DNA from 2 places in the Anaerocolumna chitinilytica genome. Region 2 is predicted to be linked to the other one. Evidence: a T-box and tRNA genes for the amino acid it is inferred to sense, from the RefSeq annotation. Region 2 holds a T-box; the other holds one or more tRNA genes.
What was found. A T-box is a leader RNA that pairs with one kind of tRNA and senses whether it is charged. The one in region 2 lies ahead of bsdcttw_RS00825 (valine--tRNA ligase), so its partner is inferred to be a tRNA-Val.
Positions count from the first base shown of each region.

Region 1: it has a tRNA-Val gene. The T-box ahead of bsdcttw_RS00825 (valine--tRNA ligase) is inferred to sense a tRNA for this amino acid. The anticodon was not compared.

Region 1 is NZ_AP023368.1:4,771,766-4,781,528, forward strand. It holds gene bsdcttw_RS20810 (AAA family ATPase) at 1-99, shown strand, start outside; gene bsdcttw_RS20815 (DUF58 domain-containing protein) at 103-1,224, shown strand; gene bsdcttw_RS20820 (hypothetical protein) at 1,321-2,586, shown strand; rRNA gene bsdcttw_RS20825 (23S ribosomal RNA) at 3,038-5,952, opposite strand; tRNA gene bsdcttw_RS20830 (tRNA-Val) at 6,185-6,254, opposite strand; rRNA gene rrf (5S ribosomal RNA) at 6,327-6,444, opposite strand; rRNA gene bsdcttw_RS20840 (16S ribosomal RNA) at 6,494-8,026, opposite strand; gene bsdcttw_RS20845 (ABC transporter permease) at 8,790-9,763, opposite strand, start outside.
Region 2 is NZ_AP023368.1:181,831-191,593, reverse strand. It holds gene bsdcttw_RS00845 (sensor histidine kinase) at 4-1,779, shown strand; gene bsdcttw_RS00840 (response regulator transcription factor) at 1,772-2,518, shown strand; gene bsdcttw_RS00835 (winged helix-turn-helix transcriptional regulator) at 2,509-2,835, opposite strand; gene bsdcttw_RS00830 (flavin reductase family protein) at 3,030-3,566, shown strand; gene bsdcttw_RS00825 (valine--tRNA ligase) at 3,852-6,221, opposite strand; T-box leader at 6,359-6,616, opposite strand; gene bsdcttw_RS00820 (acyltransferase domain-containing protein) at 7,485-8,309, opposite strand; gene bsdcttw_RS00815 (serine hydrolase domain-containing protein) at 8,373-9,368, opposite strand; gene bsdcttw_RS00810 (metal-dependent transcriptional regulator) at 9,533-9,763, shown strand, end outside.

The DNA of each region.
Region 1 (9,763 bases), 1.0 Mb from region 2:
TTAAAGACTTCTTTTCAAAAAATTGAAGCCTCACGAGAAGTCCTGTCCCGAATTTTAGAGGAAATTCCTGTCCCTACTGAAAACTTTACAGGGAGGTAATTCATGGGCCTTATTGCTGCTGTTCTGGGGGCATATTTTTTATACTTCCTTCAGAAATTCTTGTATCGGCATTGGTGGAACAAAAACCTTACTGTCGAATTAAAAATCAATAAAAATACTGCAGTTGAAGGAAATAATCTTCTTCTCCAGGAAACCATTACGAATCGTAAGTTACTGCCTCTTCCTATATTAAAGGTTAAATTCCGAACCTCAAAATATCTGGAGTTTCCCGGAATGGAAAATGCTGCTGTAACAGACAATTACTACCGCAACGATATCCTTTCACTTATGATGTATCAAAAAGTTACAAGGTCGCTTCCTTTTCGATGCGGGCACAGAGGGTATTTTACTGTAGACCGGGCAGATATTGTCTGCTCTGACCTATTTCTCTCTTCCGAAATGGTTATGGACTTTTCTCAGAATATTTCCTTTTATGTTTATCCAAAAACAGTGAATACACCGGCCTTCCAGCAAGTGTTTAAAACTTTATCCGGTGCAGTTCTTACAAAACGCTTTACCAACGAAGATCCTTTTGAATTTAGAAGTATCAGAGAGTACCAGCCCTATGATGCCTTAAAATCTATTAACTGGAAAGCCTCTTCTAAGACTGGTGAATTAAAAGTTAATTCTTACAACTACACCTCCTCTTTTCAGGTAAAACTACTGTTGAATATGGAAAGAGAAACTGCGTTAAGGCAGGAAGACTTGGAAGAAGAAAGCATACGTATCGCCAGTACTTTAACAGAGAGCTTTCTCGCCCAGGGTATCCCTGTTTCCTTTCAGACAAATTGCAGGAATATCAACGGAGAACTAAAGGAAGCTATACAGGCAGGTTCCGGTATCCGTCATCTGGACTCCATTAATAAAACCTTAAGCCTTCTGGACACAACACATCCCTCTCCTCCCTTTGTACCCTACCTGGAGAGAGAATACAAGGCAGAAACGAATGAATATCTTATCTTTCTTTCAACTTACCAAAAAGATGATTTTCAGGAACTCCTTTGCAATATGCAGAATAACAAAGCAGAATTCTTCTGGATTATCCCTGTTAATAAAGATATCACAGCCACTGTCAGAGAAGAATTAAAAGCCAGAACTATCGTCTGGGACAATAGTTTAAATTAATCTTTTATGTAATAATAAAAATAAACATTAATACTAAAGCAGTAATATTCCTATTTACATTGTTGTACTGCTTTGGCTCTAAAATGAGAGGAAAATATGGACTATAGACTCTATCGAATAGCAATTGACCTTATAAACTTAATGCTTGGTTTTTTAGCAGTATATGCCGTCATGTTTACTGTAATGCTGCTAACTCATAATAAAGATTCATCCCTTTTACTCTTAATTCTGTCCTTTTCCGGTATCTTACTGTCCTATTCTATGCTGCAATTCTTAAAACATATATGGAGCTTCTTACTTTTACATGTGTTGCTCCTTGCTGCCCTTTTTGTTTTGGTTCCGTCATATCCCGGGAAGATTTTATGTGTTTTTTATATGGCTTGTATTACGATATTTCACCTGGTAAAACGATTAAACGAGGAAGAACTAAGACGAAGAAACACCAATTCTTCTCTGTTATTAGTTCTGCTGTTACTCTATATAATCAATCTGCAGCTCCATCTTGACGGTTTAACCCCTGTTCTTTTTAAGTTAGCTGTTGTGTTTATACTGCTCTTTCTAATCAATAGTTATCTTATTAATTTTGAGCACTATTTCAGCCTCCAGCAGGAAACCAGTAATATACCTCTTAAGCAGATAAAGACCGTAAACCATACAATTATTGTTTTTTTCCTGGGAATGTCTCTAACCAGTATGCTTATCTTTACCAGACTTCCTCTAAAAGAGTTTCTTCTTTTTCTAAGGCAAGGGGCGTTGATGGTGTTAAGAGCATTCTTTTCGCTATTTCCTAATCACTCGGACAAGATAACAAAAGCACCTGAAAAAGTAACAGAATCCCCTGTATCACAACCATTTCAACTACCGGAAGCTGCTGACCCTTCGCCTGTATGGAATTTTATTCAGAATCTTATAACGAATATCCTTATAGTTGCTCTTATTGTTGCTGCTATAGCACTTCTCTGTTATTCCATTTATAAATTTTATCAGGCTTTCTACAAAGAAAAGAGGAGCTTTTTTAAAGACAATGCCGAGTTTATATCTCCTTTCGAGAAAAAGGAAAATAGAATAAAGGAATCATCTACAATAGAGAAAAGAGGTTTTATGACTCTTTGGAAGCAAACAAACAACGACAAAATCCGTAAATTATTCTACAAGGCTATTCTATCAAAAAGGGAAAAGCTTCCTCCATCCTCATCTACTCCGGTAGAATTATCTCAATATATTCTATCTAATCACTCCTCTGATGAGAAAGAGAAGGATGAAAGATCTAAAGCTTTGGCCTATTACTATGAAAAAGCAAGATATTATAATGAAGACTGCCGCAAGGAGGATGTGGATATGTTCAAACATTTACTGCGTTAAGGATACTTGTTTTTATTTAAAGAGAAATACAGGCAGGTTCAAGGCAGGAAATCATACCAGTTTATCCTTCGAGATACTCAATAATCCTAGATACTCAATAATCCCTAGAGACTCAATAATCCCTAGAGACTCAATAATCCCTAGAGACTCAATAATTAAATGTGGAAGAGAATATAGATTGCCAATTAAAGTTGTGGCCTTAAGAGTTTAGAGTCCTCTGCAGTAGGCTATAAACTCTTAAGTTTTAAAAACCCAAGCTCCCTGATAATTAACCAAACTTCTATTAATGCTAACTGCTTTCACTAACTTAGACATTCCGATATTAATACCAAATGATATCAAAAACTATCATGAATGAACTTATACAACAAAAAAAGAAGCTGTCATCCAGCTTCTTTTTATCTATCTTATATCTTCAAAACTACACACTTTTTTGATTTCATCTAATTTCTAGGTCAAGCCCTCGACCTATTAGTATTAGTCAGCTACATGCATTACTGCACTTCCACCTCTAACCTATCCACCTGGTAGTCTTCCAGGGGTCTTACTAGCTTACGCTATGGGATATCTCATCTTGAGGGGGGCTTCACGCTTAGATGCCTTCAGCGTTTATCCCTTCCCGACTTGGCTACTCGGCCGTGCACTTGGCAGTGCAACCGATACACCAGAGGTCAGTCCAACCCGGTCCTCTCGTACTAAGGTCAGCTCCTCTCAAATATCCTACGCCCGCGCCGGATAGGGACCGAACTGTCTCACGACGTTCTGAACCCAGCTCGCGTACCGCTTTAATGGGCGAACAGCCCAACCCTTGGGACCTAATACAGCCCCAGGATGCGATGAGCCGACATCGAGGTGCCAAACCACTCCGTCGATGTGAACTCTTGGGAGTGATAAGCCTGTTATCCCCAGGGTAGCTTTTATCCGTTGAGCGATGGCAATCCCACTTTATACCACCGGATCACTAAGTCCTACTTTCGTACCTGCTCCACCCGTCGGTGTCGCAGTCAAGCCCTCTTATGCCTTTGCACTCTTCGGATGGTTTCCGTCCATCCTGAGAGGACCTTTGAGCGCCTCCGATACCCTTTCGGAGGCGACCGCCCCAGTCAAACTCCCCACCTGACATTGTCCACCAGCCAGCTAATGGCTGCATGTTAGAAACCCAATACTGCAAGGGTGGTATCCCAACATCGGCTCCACGGCAACCGGAGTTACCGTTTCATAGCCTCCCACCTATCCTGTGCATGCAATACCGAATCCCAGTATCAAGCTAGAGTAAAGCTCCATGGGGTCTTTCCGTCCTGGCGCAGGTAACCAGCATCTTCACTGGTACTTCAATTTCACCGGGTGCATTGTCGAGACAGTGCCCAAATCATTACGCCTTTCGTGCGGGTCGGAACTTACCCGACAAGGAATTTCGCTACCTTAGGACCGTTATAGTTACGGCCGCCGTTTACTGGGGCTTAAGTTCAACGCTTCGGATTGCTCCTAACATCTCCCCTTAACCTTCCAGCACCGGGCAGGCGTCAGCCCATATACTTCACCTTACGGTTTTGCATAGACCTGTGTTTTTGCTAAACAGTTGCTTGGGCCAATTCTCTGCGGCCTGTATTTCTACAGGCACCCCTTCTCCCGAAGTTACGGGGTTATTTTGCCGAGTTCCTTAACAATGCTTCTCCCGTCGGCCTTAGGATTCTCTCCTCATCCACCTGTGTCGGTTTACGGTACGGGCTTATAAAAAGCAATAGCGGCTTTTCTTGGCAGTGCCTTCATCAGCTTCCCTACTTTAAATTTCGGTCCACATCACATCTTCCCATTATGGAACGGATTTTCCTGCTCCACTGGTACCTCGCTTGTACCGGGTCTTCCTCTCCCGGCTCTGACTTCGTCTCTGCGTCCCCACAGTTCTGTTTTTATAAGGTACAGGAATTTCAACCTGTTGTCCATCGACTACGTCTTTCGACCTCGCCTTAGGTCCCGACTTACCCAGAGCAGATCAGCTTTACTCTGGAAACCTTGGATATTCGGCCTGAAAGATTCTCACTTTCATCTCGCTACTCATTCCGGCATTCTCTCTTCTTATCCCTCCACGGCTCCTTACGGTACCGCTTCATCAGTCTTAAGAATGCTCCTCTACCACTGCAGTTCAACTGCAATCCACAGCTTCGGTGTCGTGTTTTAGCCCCGGACATTTTCGGCGCAGGACCTCTCGACTAGTGAGCTATTACGCACTCTTTTAATGTGTGGCTGCTTCTAAGCCAACATCCTAGTTGTTTTCGAAATCCCACATCCTTTTCCACTTAACACGCACTTTGGGACCTTAGCTGGTGGTCTGGGCTTTTTCCCTTTTGACTACCCAACTTATCTCGTGTAGTCTGACTCCTAATCATCATCTGTATGGCATTCGGAGTTTGATAATCTTCGGTAAGCTTTGACGCCCCCTAGGATATTCAGTGCTCTACCTCCATCAGACTAAATTAAGGCTAGCCCTAAAGCTATTTCGAGGAGAACCAGCTATCTCCGGGTTCGATTGGAATTTCTCCCCTACCCACACCTCATCACCACCCTTTTCAACGGATGTGTGTTCGGTCCTCCACCGCCTTTTACGGCAGCTTCAACCTGGACATGGGTAGATCACCCGGTTTCGGGTCTACATACATTGACTACGTAATCAAAGATTACACGCCCTATTCAGACTTGGTTTCCCTTCGGCTCCGAACCTTTAGTTCTTAACCTCGCCAATGAATGTAACTCGCCGGACCGTTCTACAAAAAGTACGCGGTTCCACTCGTATGGTGGTTCCACAGCTTGTAAACACAGGGTTTCAGGTTCTCTTTCACTCCCCTCCCGGGGTTCTTTTCACCTTTCCTTCACAGTACTATGCACTATCGGTCACTAAGTAGTATTTAGCCTTGGGGGGTGGTCCCCCCGACTTCCCACAAGGTTTCTCGTGTCTCGTGGTACTTCGGATCCCGCTCGCTGACTTCCGGTTTCGCATACGAGGCTTTCACTCTCTTTGGCTGGCTTTCCCAAAACCATTCTGCTACCTTTCATCTCACTTATTGCGGTCCATTACCCCAGAGGATAAATCCCCTGGTTTAGGCTCTTTCCATTTCGCTCGCCACTACTTTGGAAATCGAGTTTTCTTTCTCTTCCTCCGGGTACTTAGATGTTTCAGTTCCCCGGGTTCCCTCTATTAAGCTATGTATTCACTTAATAGTAACGGAGGTCTTCTCCGTCAGGTTTCCCCATTCAGAAATCTGCGGGTCAAAGGATATTTGCTCCTCACCGCAGCTTATCGCAGCTTATCACGTCTTTCATCGGCTCTTAGTGCCAAGGCATCCACCCTGCGCTCTTATTAGCTTGACCTTCTCAGTCTTTCGACTGTCAGTCTGCAACTTCCGGAAAAAACTTCGTCAATTCTTTCCTTCTTTTGCTTGCTCTTATCTCCTGCCTAGCGTGACAGGGAAATAATCGCGTTTATTAGATGTCTTCAAATCAATGTGTAGTTTTCAAGGTACAATCTTTGTTCCATTCGATAAGATTCTCTTGCAGAATTATATTCTACTGAATACTTTTCATACTTTCTTATGTCCTGAAACAGTGGTCTAATGAGAATTGAACTCATGTCTGCTGTGTATCAGCTGCTTTTCCAATTAAGCTATAACCCTATTTGAAACTTTATGGCTTGTTCTGATTTCTACAAGCTTTTCTATTATAACAATTGCTTATTATTTTTTATAATCCGGCAGCCACCTGCTCTCCCATACCGTTTCCAGTATAGTACCATCGGCCGCTTATGTCTTAACCATCGTGTTCGGGATGGGAACGGGTGTGTCCCATAAGCGCATCGCCACCGGAAATTTTTTTGATAACTCAACAGTAAAACAACCCTTACTTACTTCCTTAGAAAGGAGGTGATCCAGCCGCACCTTCCGATACGGCTACCTTGTTACGACTTCACCCCAGTTATTGAACCTGCCTTCGGCTGCTCCCTCCTTACGGTTGGGTCACAGACTTCGGGCATTTCCAACTCCCATGGTGTGACGGGCGGTGTGTACAAGACCCGGGAACGTATTCACCGCGACATTCTGATTCGCGATTACTAGCGATTCCAGCTTCATGTAGTCGAGTTGCAGACTACAATCCGAACTGAGATGACCTTTTTGGGATTTGCTCCACTTCACAGCTTCGCTTCCCTTTGTAGTCACCATTGTAGCACGTGTGTAGCCCAGATCATAAGGGGCATGATGATTTGACGTCATCCCCGCCTTCCTCCAGGTTATCCCTGGCAGTCTCCCTAGAGTGCCCGGCCGAACCGCTGGCTACTAAGAATAAGGGTTGCGCTCGTTGCGGGACTTAACCCAACATCTCACGACACGAGCTGACGACAACCATGCACCACCTGTCTCCCCTGTCCCGAAGGAAAGGTCCCGTTACGGACCGGTCAGGGGGATGTCAAGACCTGGTAAGGTTCTTCGCGTTGCTTCGAATTAAACCACATGCTCCACCGCTTGTGCGGGTCCCCGTCAATTCCTTTGAGTTTCATTCTTGCGAACGTACTCCCCAGGTGGAATACTTAATGCGTTTGCGACGGCACCGAAGGTCTTTTGACCCCCAACACCTAGTATTCATCGTTTACGGCGTGGACTACCAGGGTATCTAATCCTGTTTGCTCCCCACGCTTTCGAGCCTCAACGTCAGTTACAGTCCAGTAAGCCGCCTTCGCCACTGGTGTTCCTCCTAATATCTACGCATTTCACCGCTACACTAGGAATTCCACTTACCTCTCCTGCACTCTAGCAACATAGTTTCAAATGCAGTCCCGGGGTTGAGCCCCGGGCTTTCACATCTGACTTACATCACCGTCTACGCTCCCTTTACACCCAGTAAATCCGGATAACGCTTGCCCCCTACGTATTACCGCGGCTGCTGGCACGTAGTTAGCCGGGGCTTCTTAGTCAGGTACCGTCATTTATTCGTCCCTGCTGATAGAGCTTTACATACCGAAATACTTCTTCACTCACGCGGCGTCGCTGCATCAGGGTTTCCCCCATTGTGCAATATTCCCCACTGCTGCCTCCCGTAGGAGTTTGGGCCGTGTCTCAGTCCCAATGTGGCCGTTCACTCTCTCAAGCCGGCTACTGATCGTTGCCTTGGTAGGCCGTTACCCCACCAACTAGCTAATCAGACGCGGGTCCATCTTACACCGATAAATCTTTTCACACTGTGCCATGCAGCACTGTGCGCTTATGCGGTATTAGCAGCCGTTTCCGGCTGTTATCCCCCTGTGTAAGGCAGGTTACCCACGCGTTACTCACCCGTCCGCCACTAAACAAGTAAGTTTCCATCCGAAGACTTCCACTTACAAGTTCCGTTCGACTTGCATGTGTTAAGCACGCCGCCAGCGTTCATCCTGAGCCAGGATCAAACTCTCAAATTAAAGTTTAATCATTTTCAGAATTAACATTGGCTATTCAAATCTAAGATTCGAACAATTGTTATTTCCGATAGTCTGTAGCCGAAGCTACCTACTACTTTACTGTTTTAAGGTTGTATCATTTCTGATACGGTTCTTTATGATCAATTTCCGATGCTGTCATTTCTTATAAATAAGAAGCAACATTCTCTTCTATCTCTCAATGAAATTTTAAAGAAAATTTCAGGGTTGTTTCACTGTTCAGTTATCAAGGTTCTGTATGCTCTTTCGAACTTATCAAACAAATTCAGCAACCATTTAAGCGGTTTCTTTTGTTTTGTTTTCAGCAGCTCGTCAGTGCTTTATTACTATAACACAGAGATAATTGTTTGTCAACATTTATTTAAAACTTTTTTTATCAGATTTTTTTAACATATTTTTCAATTATGTGTTTTAAATATATAACTTGAATTTTTAATACAAATCACAATATAATCTGATTATTTATTCATATAAGAAAACAAACATTGCTGTAATGAAACAGCGAACTAAATAATACCACTTATATAACTTTGTGTCAAGGCAATTATATATAATTTTCGCATATTAAGGACAAATTTCTTCGAAATTCCACTCTCAGTCTATAAGTATGGGTAATATTTTAAAATAAGAGTCGCTTATAAGGGCTGATATATCAATATATCGAAATAAACGAAATAAACCGTCACTTCCATGCAGCTTACATCAACATAGAAGTGACGGTTTATAATTTTGTATTCAGCTATTCTTAGCCCTCTGTTTTCATTGCTTCGATTGCACTGATTTTCGTTGCTCTGCTGGCAGGGTAATAACCTGACACTACGCCCACCATTATTGCAAGTCCTGCAGCGATTAATGGAAGCCACAAAGGTATTATGGAAAATTTACTATTTTCCGGATTATACATGTAGTTTGCAGACATTAGTGCCTGAAACAAGGGTCCTCCAAATTTATTAATCGCCCAGGATGTTATATAGCTTAAGATAATTCCTATAATACCTCCGATTAAGCCTATCATTGCGGCTTCAAATAAGAATAGTTTCTTAACATCTCTTACCAAACACCCAAGTACTTTCATAATACCTATCTCTTTCGTTCTTTCATAGATAGACATTATCATAGTATTTGCTATATTAATTGCCGATACCAGCATAGATATGGCTCCAATTGCCCCAAGTACTATCTGCAGCATATTGGCTGTGCTTAACATAGGCTTCATTAATTTTGCCAAGCTGTCCGTCTGATAGCCCATTTTATCAATAGCCGATTGAACATCCTCTACATTTTTAAAATTATCGACAGTTACTTTTAAATTCGTATAGTTTGCTACGGCAGTTAATGCTTTCTTTCTCTCTGTTGTCTTTAAGGTATTCACATACTTATTATACAGATATCTAAAGTAATTGATATCCATATAGGCATTATAATCAAACTCGAAGTTATTGGATTTTTGTAAAAATCCATATTGCTCGACTTTCACTCTCAAAGGTTTTTTCTTCTCATCCATTTGATATTGATAAGGATTAAAGCCAACGCTTATTTTTTCCTTTGTTATATCAACCTGTTTCGCTGAATAGTTTCTGGAATTTGGATTATAGAAATTACTCAAGGAGTCACTTCCAAAAACAATTACTCTGTAATCTGTAGGTGAAGGCAGACTTCCTGCAGTAAGGCCAGGAAAATCCATGCCGGTTATATAACTGCTGTCTATTACATATAACT
Region 2 (9,763 bases):
GACATGAAATATAAAAAGCGCATCTATCAATTCCTGAACCGCGTTCCTTTATGGACGCAGTTATTTGTTCTGACTTTTATTGTAATATCTGTTACTATTCTGGTAATATTGGCAGATAACTATTCCAGAAACCGGAATACCATCCTAAAAACTGAGGTTACTACCTCTAATCATCTGCTGGATTTAGAGGCAGAAAATCTTGAGAAGTACATCAAGGACCTGGTCTATTTCTCCGTGCAGCCCTGTTATGATACGAAACTTACCCAGATATTAAGCATGTCCACTCCAATTGATGTCTGGCAGAGGAGCTATATCAAAAATCAAATCCGTGCTTATTATTATTCCAGAAGCGACCTCCTCTCCTACAATATATATCTCCTTCATCAGAAAACAAAATTTGAGCGAAATGCCAAGGTTCAGAAAATAACCGACTTTTCTCAGGTGGAGGTAACGAAAAAAGAAGGCTATACAAGCATTCTTAAGGGCGAAGCCACTGCGATTCTTCCACCCGGTTCCCCAAAGGGCTTTTTTGACTTTTATCACAGCATAATCCGTATCAAGGACCGAAAGCCCATTGCCATTGTTAATCTTACCGTCGATAAGACTTATATTGAATCCATTAATGAAAACCATAAAGATAACGGAGAATTCCTCTGCATCTTGAATAAAGATAATTCTCTTCTCTACAGTGGGGATATAGGCAAGATTAATAACGGCTCCAAGGATGCCCTAAAGGAAGTAGAAAAGCAGACGAAGAAAGATTATTTCCTTATGACACTAAAAGACCAGACTTATATAATAACCACCAGTGAAAGCGCAGATTATCAGCTAAAACTGGTCTCCTTCACTCCTTTGGCAGCGGTAGATAAGGCCATCAGCAAAGCCTTTCAAATAAGCCTTCTTATGGGTCTTATGGTCTGGGGACTGGCTGTAGTTCTGCTTACAGTACTTTTACGACTGACTACTACCCCCCTATCTACTCTGGCCCGTAATCTGAGAAATGTAGGAAACGGTGACTTCACCTCTACGGTGGATATTGGCGGAAACCGGGAAATTTCAAATCTTTCTTATGATTTTAACTATATGATTAAGCATATTGATGAACTGATTAAGAAGAATTATCTGGCAGAGCTGAATGAAAAGACCTCTAGGCTAATCGCCCTGGAGGCACAGCTTAACCCACATTTTCTCTACAACACCTTACAGGTAATCTCCACAGAAGCCTTAATCAATGACCAGCCCCGCATACATCTCATGATTACTTCTCTGGCCAGTATTTTAAGATATACCATTAAAGGAGGAGATTTTGTCAGTCTTCATTCGGAGCTGGAATACGTTAACCATTATGTTCTGCTGCAGAAGATGCGCCTTAGCGAAAAACTGGAGGTCTCCATAGAAACCGATGAGGCTGCTCAGGATATTCTAATACCCAAAATAAGTATTCAGACCCTGGTAGAGAATTCCATCCTTCATGGCATGGGAAAGAACGGGAATTCTATCCATATCACCATAACTTCACGGCTGAAGGAAGAATATCTGTCTATAACCGTATCTGATGATGGCTGCGGTATATCACAGGATTATCTGGACAAATTAAAAGAAGACTTTGCAAAGAACACCGTCTCTCACGGGAATTCAGAAATCGGACTTATTAATCTGAACAGCCGCCTAAGGCTTCTTTACAACAGCCAGGCAAGTATGCAGATTAAGAGTGAAGCAGGCCGTTATACCACCATCAGCCTGTTAATACCTGCCGCAAAGGAGATACCTTATGTATAAAGCATTAATTGTAGATGATGAAAAAGCTGTCCAGATTGCAGTCTGTAAGCTGGGCAAATGGCATACTTACCACATAGATACTCCTGCCCTTGCCTCCAACGGAAAGGAGGGGTTATATGCCATGCGGGAATTACGTCCTAACATTGTCTTTATTGATATGCAGATGCCGGTGATGAATGGAATAGATTTTTTGAAAAATGCAAAGAAAGAATTTCCCGATGCTATGTATATTGTAATCAGCGGGTACGATGACTTTTCCTATGCCCAGAATTCTATCAGGCTGGGAGCCATTGATTATATCCTAAAACCCATCATGGAGGAGGAACTGAATGCCTCTATTAAAAAAGCTGTGAGTCTTTTGAATCCGAATATGGATATTACAGCAGATACGGAAGAACAAAGCATTTCTGCCGGAGAAGTTGCGGCGATTATCAAAGATTATATTGACAAAAACTATAATCAAAACTTGAGACTGTCCTATTTCTCTGACAAATATTATTTTTCAAAAGAGTATTTGTCCAAGATTTTTAAAGGGAATTATAATATCGGAATTTATGAATATGTGCTGGAAGTCCGTATGAAACGGGCGAAGGAATTACTTTTAGACGGCTCGTTAAAGATACAGTGGATATCTGATCGTCTTGGTTATACCGATAGTAATTATTTCAGTAAAGCCTTTCGGACGTACTATGGAATGACCCCATCCCAGTTTCGGAAAGACCATGAGATTTACTCCTGACCATCTTCAAGATGGCAGCTCCCCCACTCACAGAGACATTGAAGCACAGGCATCAGGGTTAAACCTCTCTCTGAGAGGGAATACTCTACTTTTGGAGGTACCTGGGCATACTCCTTTCGAATTATCAGATCGTCCTTTTCCAGTTCCTTTAACTGGGTACTGAGCATTTTATGAGTAATTGTCCCAAGAGAACGTTTCAGCTCGCCATAACGCAGAACCGGATTCTTCCAGAGCCAGAACAATATGTGCATTTTCCATTTCCCATCAATCATAGACATTGCATAAACAAAAGGCTTAACATTAACTTCGTTTTTCATACTAACTCCTTTCATGCCCTTCTGACGCTTCTTATGTGCGCGGGATAAAGTATGCGGTCGTAAATCTGAACCAGAATACTTATTAATAATACATACTATCTTATTGGATAGTACCTTACTAAAAAGTGCATACTTGCTTCAAGGTACATATTAGCATATCATAGAGGCAATTAAACTTCAAGGAGGCTAACGCAATGAAAAAGGAAATCGATGTATTCGAATATGCCGCAGAGATTATGAAAGCACTTAAAACCGGAGTACTGTTAACTACGAAGGCAGATGATAAAGTAAACTCCATGACTATTTCTTGGGGCACTCTGGGAATTGAATGGTCCAAGCCGATATTTACAACTTTTGTGAGAGAAAACCGCTTCACCAAAGGCAATCTTGATAAAAACCCAGAGTTCACAATCAACATTCCCTATGGTGCCTATGATAAGAAGATATTAGGCTTTTGCGGAACAAAATCCGGCCATACTGTGGATAAGATCAAAGAACTCAATCTGACCCTGGAAGAATCCGATACTGTATCGGTTCCGGCTATCAAAGAACTGCCCTTAACCCTTGAATGCAGGGTTATCTACAAACAGAAACAGGATGAGCATGCAATTTCAGAAGAAGACCGTAAGAAATTCTATCCTCAGGATGTTGATGGTTCCTACCACGGCGAAAACAGGGATTATCATACAGCGTATTGCGGAGAGATTGTACGTGCTTATATTATTGAATAAACATTCTGACTCAACCTGACGGAAGCATTTTTCTTAAGATCTATAAATAAAAAAAGCAGGGGCTGTTGCAAAATAGCCATAATAAACTCTAAAACAGGACTGGGTGTATAATAATACATTTCGCGTAGACTGGCCGAGCTCTTCTTTTGAAGCGGAGCGTTTTGAACGAGCGAGGGAAAAGCAGCCAAATGTATTATTATACGCCCAATCCTTTCAAAAGAGTAAATTAGCTATTTTGCAACAGCCCCTGCTTTTTAGATTAACATTTCCGCTTTTGATAGCTTATTAACTCCTGATAATTAGCTTTCTTGCTCCTGTACAGGCTTTTATATCTTTCTCCGTCGCAGCAAAATACTTTGCCATGGAAGCAGGTGTTGTAATGATTAATTCTTCCAACTCCTCTTTCATAGAGAGCTGCTTTTCAGCCTTTCCTTTACGAACTTCTCCTATTACTGCCATAAGCCGCTGTCCGAATTCCAGAATATTACTGTCCTCCCCTTCTATCTTCCAAAGGGTCTGATGAAGTGAACCTTCTCTCTCAAATGTCCGGTAATACTGCTGATAGATATATTCTGTCATATGAGGGGTATAGATAGCATAGAGCTTTAAAATCCCAAGAAGGCTATAATAGATTGCGTACTGTCCGGATTTCCGCTCCATCTCTCCATGCTTCATGGGCTGATATAATCTTTCTTTTACAATCTCAATATAATAATCACAGAAATCCTTCCAAAAAAGCTCATCAATAACATGCCTGGCCTGACCAATCTCATAGTTATCGAGAAGTTTTGCAACCTGTCTGGTAGTTTCATGAACCCGCTGCAATATCCATCGGTCAACTGGCAGGCTGAGTACTTGTATTTCATCTTTGTTGTAATCTGCCAGATGCATGATGCAGAAGTTGGCCCCATTGTAGAGCTTTGTTAAAAAACGTTTTGCTATCTTTAATTCTTCTTCCTCAAAAAATGTATCCGTTCCCAGTTTCGCATTAGCCGCCCAATAACGGATGGCATCTGCGGAATGCTTTTCAATCAGGGCAGTGGGTGAAAGAGTGGCATTATTCTGTGATTTACTAATCTTTTCTCCAGGCTTAGCCAATACAAAGCCACTTATCATAATATCCTTCCAGGGAAGCTGACCGGTATGATAGATGCTCTTAACAATGGTGTAAAAAGCCCAGGTTCTGATAATCTCATGAGCCTGACTTCGCATTCCCATAGGAAATATTTCACGATGTTCTCCTTCCTCTCCAAATCCTGCATTGATAAAAGGGGTAAGGGAAGATGTAGCCCATGTATCTAATACCGCCTTCTCAGGTATTACCTCAGACGGATGCGCTCCACAACTGCAGGGCTGCAACGGCCTATCTCTTTGGGGGTCAACCGGAAGCTGTGAATCTTCTGCCAGAATAGGTTTATGACAATTCTTACAGTACCACAAAGGAATGGGTACGCCAAAGTATCTCTGTCTCGATATACACCAATCCCATTTCAGATTCTCAACCCAAGTCCGGTAGCGCTCTTTCATATAAGGTGGGTACCAGTTAATCTCATCGGCAGCTTTTAAGAAGCTTTCCTTATCACTGGTAATATCAATATACCACTGAGTGGAAGGAATAATCTCAACTTCTGTCTTGCATCTTTCATGAATTCCAACGGTATGGATAATCGGCTCATCCTTTATCACAAGACCCTGTTCCCTTAACTTGAGAATTATTTCCTTCCTGGCTTCCTTTACCTTCAAACCACCGATATATGGAACCTCTGTAAAAATTCTGCCATCTTCTGTTATTACTTTTTTATAGGACAATCCATATTTATGATACCATTCCATATCGGCAGCATCTCCAAAGGTAGCGCACATTACCACTCCGGTTCCCTTCTCCTTTTCTACCCCTTCGTCTGCCATAACAGGAATATCAAAACCGTAAAGAGGTACCCTTACCGAAAGTCCGATATACTTCTGATATCTTTCGTCGGAGGGATTTACAAAGACACACACACATCCGTATAGCAGCTCTGGCCTTGTTGTAGCTATAATCAGAGGGCCAGCCTCACTTTCAAATGAAAGGTAATAAAATACTGACTCACAGTCTTTGGTATCCAGTTCAGCCTGGGCAATAGAGGTACGGCATTCCGTACACCAGAGTACCGGTGACTCCTTCCTATACGCTTTTTTATTTCTCACCAGTTCAAGAAAAGAGCGTTGGGATATTCTTCGGGATTTCTCGGAAATCGTTTGATAAGTAAGGCTCCAGTCTACACTAAAACCAAGACTTTTCCACATATCCATAAACTTTTCTTCATAACCTGCTACGGTATCCAGGCACATCTTCTGAAATTCCTCCGCTGAGACTTCCCTTGCCTTAATCCCACCTTCCTTTTCAACCAGTCTTTCCGTAGGCAGACCATTGTCATCAAAACCGAAAGGATAAAACACATCATACCCTCTCATTCTTTTATATCTGGCGATGATCTCTGCCTGTGTATAGGAAAATACATGACCAATATGAAGGCTTCCACTTACCGTAGGCGGGGGTGTATCAATGGAAAACACTTTTCTATCCCTGCCATTTTGGTACTTGTATACCTCCTCCCTCTCCCAAAACTCCTGTACTTCTTTTTCTGCTCTTGTAAAATCATACTTCTTATCCATTCCTTGATACCTCCTGTAATTTTTCATCCATGGAAACTATCTCATCTCCACATCTAAACCTGGTACTGTCTAAGAAAGCCCTTACCCAGGCAGCAATTACAAAACAGACAAAAAACGCCCTAAGCAACTTATTAATTGCTTAGGGCGAAACGTGTCCGTGGTACCACCTAATTTCAGAATAGAATTCTGCTCTCATACAATACGGGAATATAGTATTCCGATATCGCTTTCCCTGATAACGGTGGAAATCTCCGTTGGAGTCTACTTAAAAATAAATTTCTGTTCGATCCAAAGCTCAAAGGCTACTTCCATGTTCCCATCACGAAGATTTTCACCAGCCATCTTCTCTCTGTTCATCCGGAATAACATGTACTCCTCCTCGTCAACGCTTTTGTCTGTGTTTGTTAAGTACTATTCTAAACGAAATCTTGCAGGTGTCAAGGGATTTTTATATTTTGGGTTAGAGAAAAACAGGTTGTGGCTGCGGACGATGGCCAGGGAATTGGGTTTTGTTTTGTTGCTCATGGTTCTGTATTCCACTAAGGCGCCAGTAAATGTAACTGACAGTCGATGCAGCGCCAAACTCGCTGTAACGGCTTTGGCTTCGTGAGTCTTATGGGCTCAAACATGGCGCTGTTTCTCCTAGTTACATTTTCTGCCGCCTAAGTGTCATAGAGAACCACTCGATACAAAACAAAACCCAATTCCCTGGCCATCTGTTTCGATTCATAAACTTATTTTACTTATTCCTGGTTTCAAATGATATAAAAATTGGTTACGTGTATTGCTTTGCATATAACTTAATTAGGTCTAACGGATAGACTTCCAAAGATGGCATTCATCAGACATAAGCATATTAGGGTATTTAAAGAAGCTGTAAAGACTGAGCTATGGAAAATCTTTCAAGTACTACCTACAAAAACCCAGATGTAATAGAATCCATGGATTTTACCCAAGGATAAGCATCAATATTTTTTTCAACAAACAGATGATGCTGGATTATCGTTAGGTATTTTCTATTGAAAGATTTCCTGATGACACTTAGATGGCATAAAATATTACTAGGTCAAATGATACCATGTCTGAGCTCTCAACCTTTAAGGCTAGCATAAGCACATCAAGGCGAGTTTGGTATCATTTGACCTGTCAGTCATATTTTATGGCATTTTAGTGGAATCGGAAATCCTGAACAAGAAAATAACTAACGATAATCCAGCATCATCGTCCGTTCCCAAAACCTTTATTGTCTATCACATATCAGAATCACTTAATTTCCGCATCCGCCTTAATATACCCAAAAGCCGTCCCGATTTTACCGCCTTCTTTTAAGTACTTCTTGATATTCCTCTGAAGGGAAGTATTCTCCGGCAGTTCCTCCAGCTTAAGATTAGGATTCTTATACACCCATTCCAGATAGGAGGGATTCTCCTTCTCCCATTCCGTAATGGTGAAATCCTTCTGAAAATTTACAATTTTAGAATCTGCCGGTAAGATTTCTGGCAGGCTGGGTGAGAGCAGCCAGGAGTCACAGATGTAATATTTATACTGAAAGTCAGGATAGAATTCCTTGAAGAATACCTTGGACCAGGCATAGGAAGCCACACAATTCTCTCTTGTGATTACAGCATCGGAGGGTATATGCACGCTGATTACGTCTTCTCCGTTCCACTTCTCAACCTCAAACTCCAGTTCCCCAAGACGGAATTCCTCCATGGAAAGCTGTCTGGTCGTCCACCACTCCCTATCAAATCCATAGGTACCATAGCTTGCCAGATGTTCCTTTACAAATCTGGAAAAGCAGGCAAAGGTATCATAGAAGACCTTCTCCTCCATGCCTTTTTCTTTATATTTCTCATATACATCAAGCCCCATAAGAAGCATACAGGTAAGCATCTTAAATCCATTCTTGTCCTCACCAAAGGCAGTACGCAGCTCTGCAAGTCCTTCTTCCCATAAGGGGCGGTGGTAAAGCTTCTCTACAGACGGGGCAAGGTCTTTTAAATCCAGCTCTTTTTCAAGTCCCAATAGGATAGCTGTCACTTCCTCAGGCATCTGAATGCCTTCACATATATCTTTTAATAAAATCATACCATGTCTCCTGTTTTGTTATTGTATGTAAAGTATAGCATGTCCGAATTAACGCTGCAACCTTCACTCATTTTCAAAGTATTCGTTAATAGACTTATGCAGCCTCCAGACATTATCTCCATAGTTGCTCACCAGGATGAGCAGCTGCTCTCTTTTCGCATTGTAGCTGGATATGAAGCTGACCCCGGGATCACTGCCCTGAAAGTACGGTGTAAATACCTCACCCTGCTTCTTAAGCCAAATTCCATAGCCATAACATTCTGCCCCATTGCTATGATTGGAAAGCATCTCAGAAACCATATCATTTGAAAGCAGCTTACCGGATAATAGATTCTCCCAGAATGATTTTATATCCTTAACGGTTATAAATGCTCCGCCTGCGCCAGTGCCTTTGGCGTCTACGCTGAAAATATTCGTACGGTAGTTCTTATGCTCTTCATCATAAATATAATTTACCGCACATTTTGCAGGAAGCCTGTCGAGCTCATAATATCCGCTGCCACTCATCTTACAGGGTTTAAAGATATGCTCGTTTATATATTCATCAAATGCACTTCCGGTAACACTTTCAATTATAAGAGCTAATACGACAAAGCCTGTGTTATTATATTGAAACTTGCTGCCCCTTGGGTACATCATCGGTTTATCTATAAATAAGGGAATTAAATCTTTGTTGGAACGAATTTTGTAATTCGGATAATCCCTCCAGAGCTCCTCATATTCGTCCATTACACTCTCATCAAAATAATCCGGTATTCCAGAGGTATGAGTCAGAAGCTCTTCTACTGTAATTGCAGGATCAATCTGATTTAAGTCAACGTCAAGAAGGTTTCCGATTGTATCTGCCAAATGAAGCATTCCTTTCTCCACCAGCTGCAGAATTGCTACTGCTACAAATACTTTACCTGCAGATGCTGTAGCAAACTTTGTATCAATTTGATTTGGAATCTCATTAGGTAAATCCGCATACCCATATGCTTTTTCAAAAATACTCTTCCCTTCTCTGCTGATTAAGATACAACCTCTAAAACTATTATCTATTAGCTTGTCTACTCCCATTCCTCTGCCTCCTAAAATCATTTCTCTCTGCTGTCAAAAGAATTTCCTTCTTATTCCTAGTTTGGTAAAAGTATAACACATTCTTTTATCTTTTACATTAGTTTCTTATGTCTTACTTCTTTTCCAAAGGCATATAATGAACAAAGAACTATAGGAATTATGCCATGTCAGATCAGGAATTTTACACTTTTCGGGAGTATTTAAGAACAGAGAACGAAGATTTATCTCCTTCCGCGGAGGATTATCTGGAGATGATCTACCGCTTATCAAAGGACAGCGGTTATACCAGAGCAGGAGACCTGGCCCAGGCATTGAATGTACAACCTCCTTCGGTTACCAGCATGGTAAAGAAGCTGGCAGAGATAGGTCTTTTGAAATATGAAAAATATGGTGTT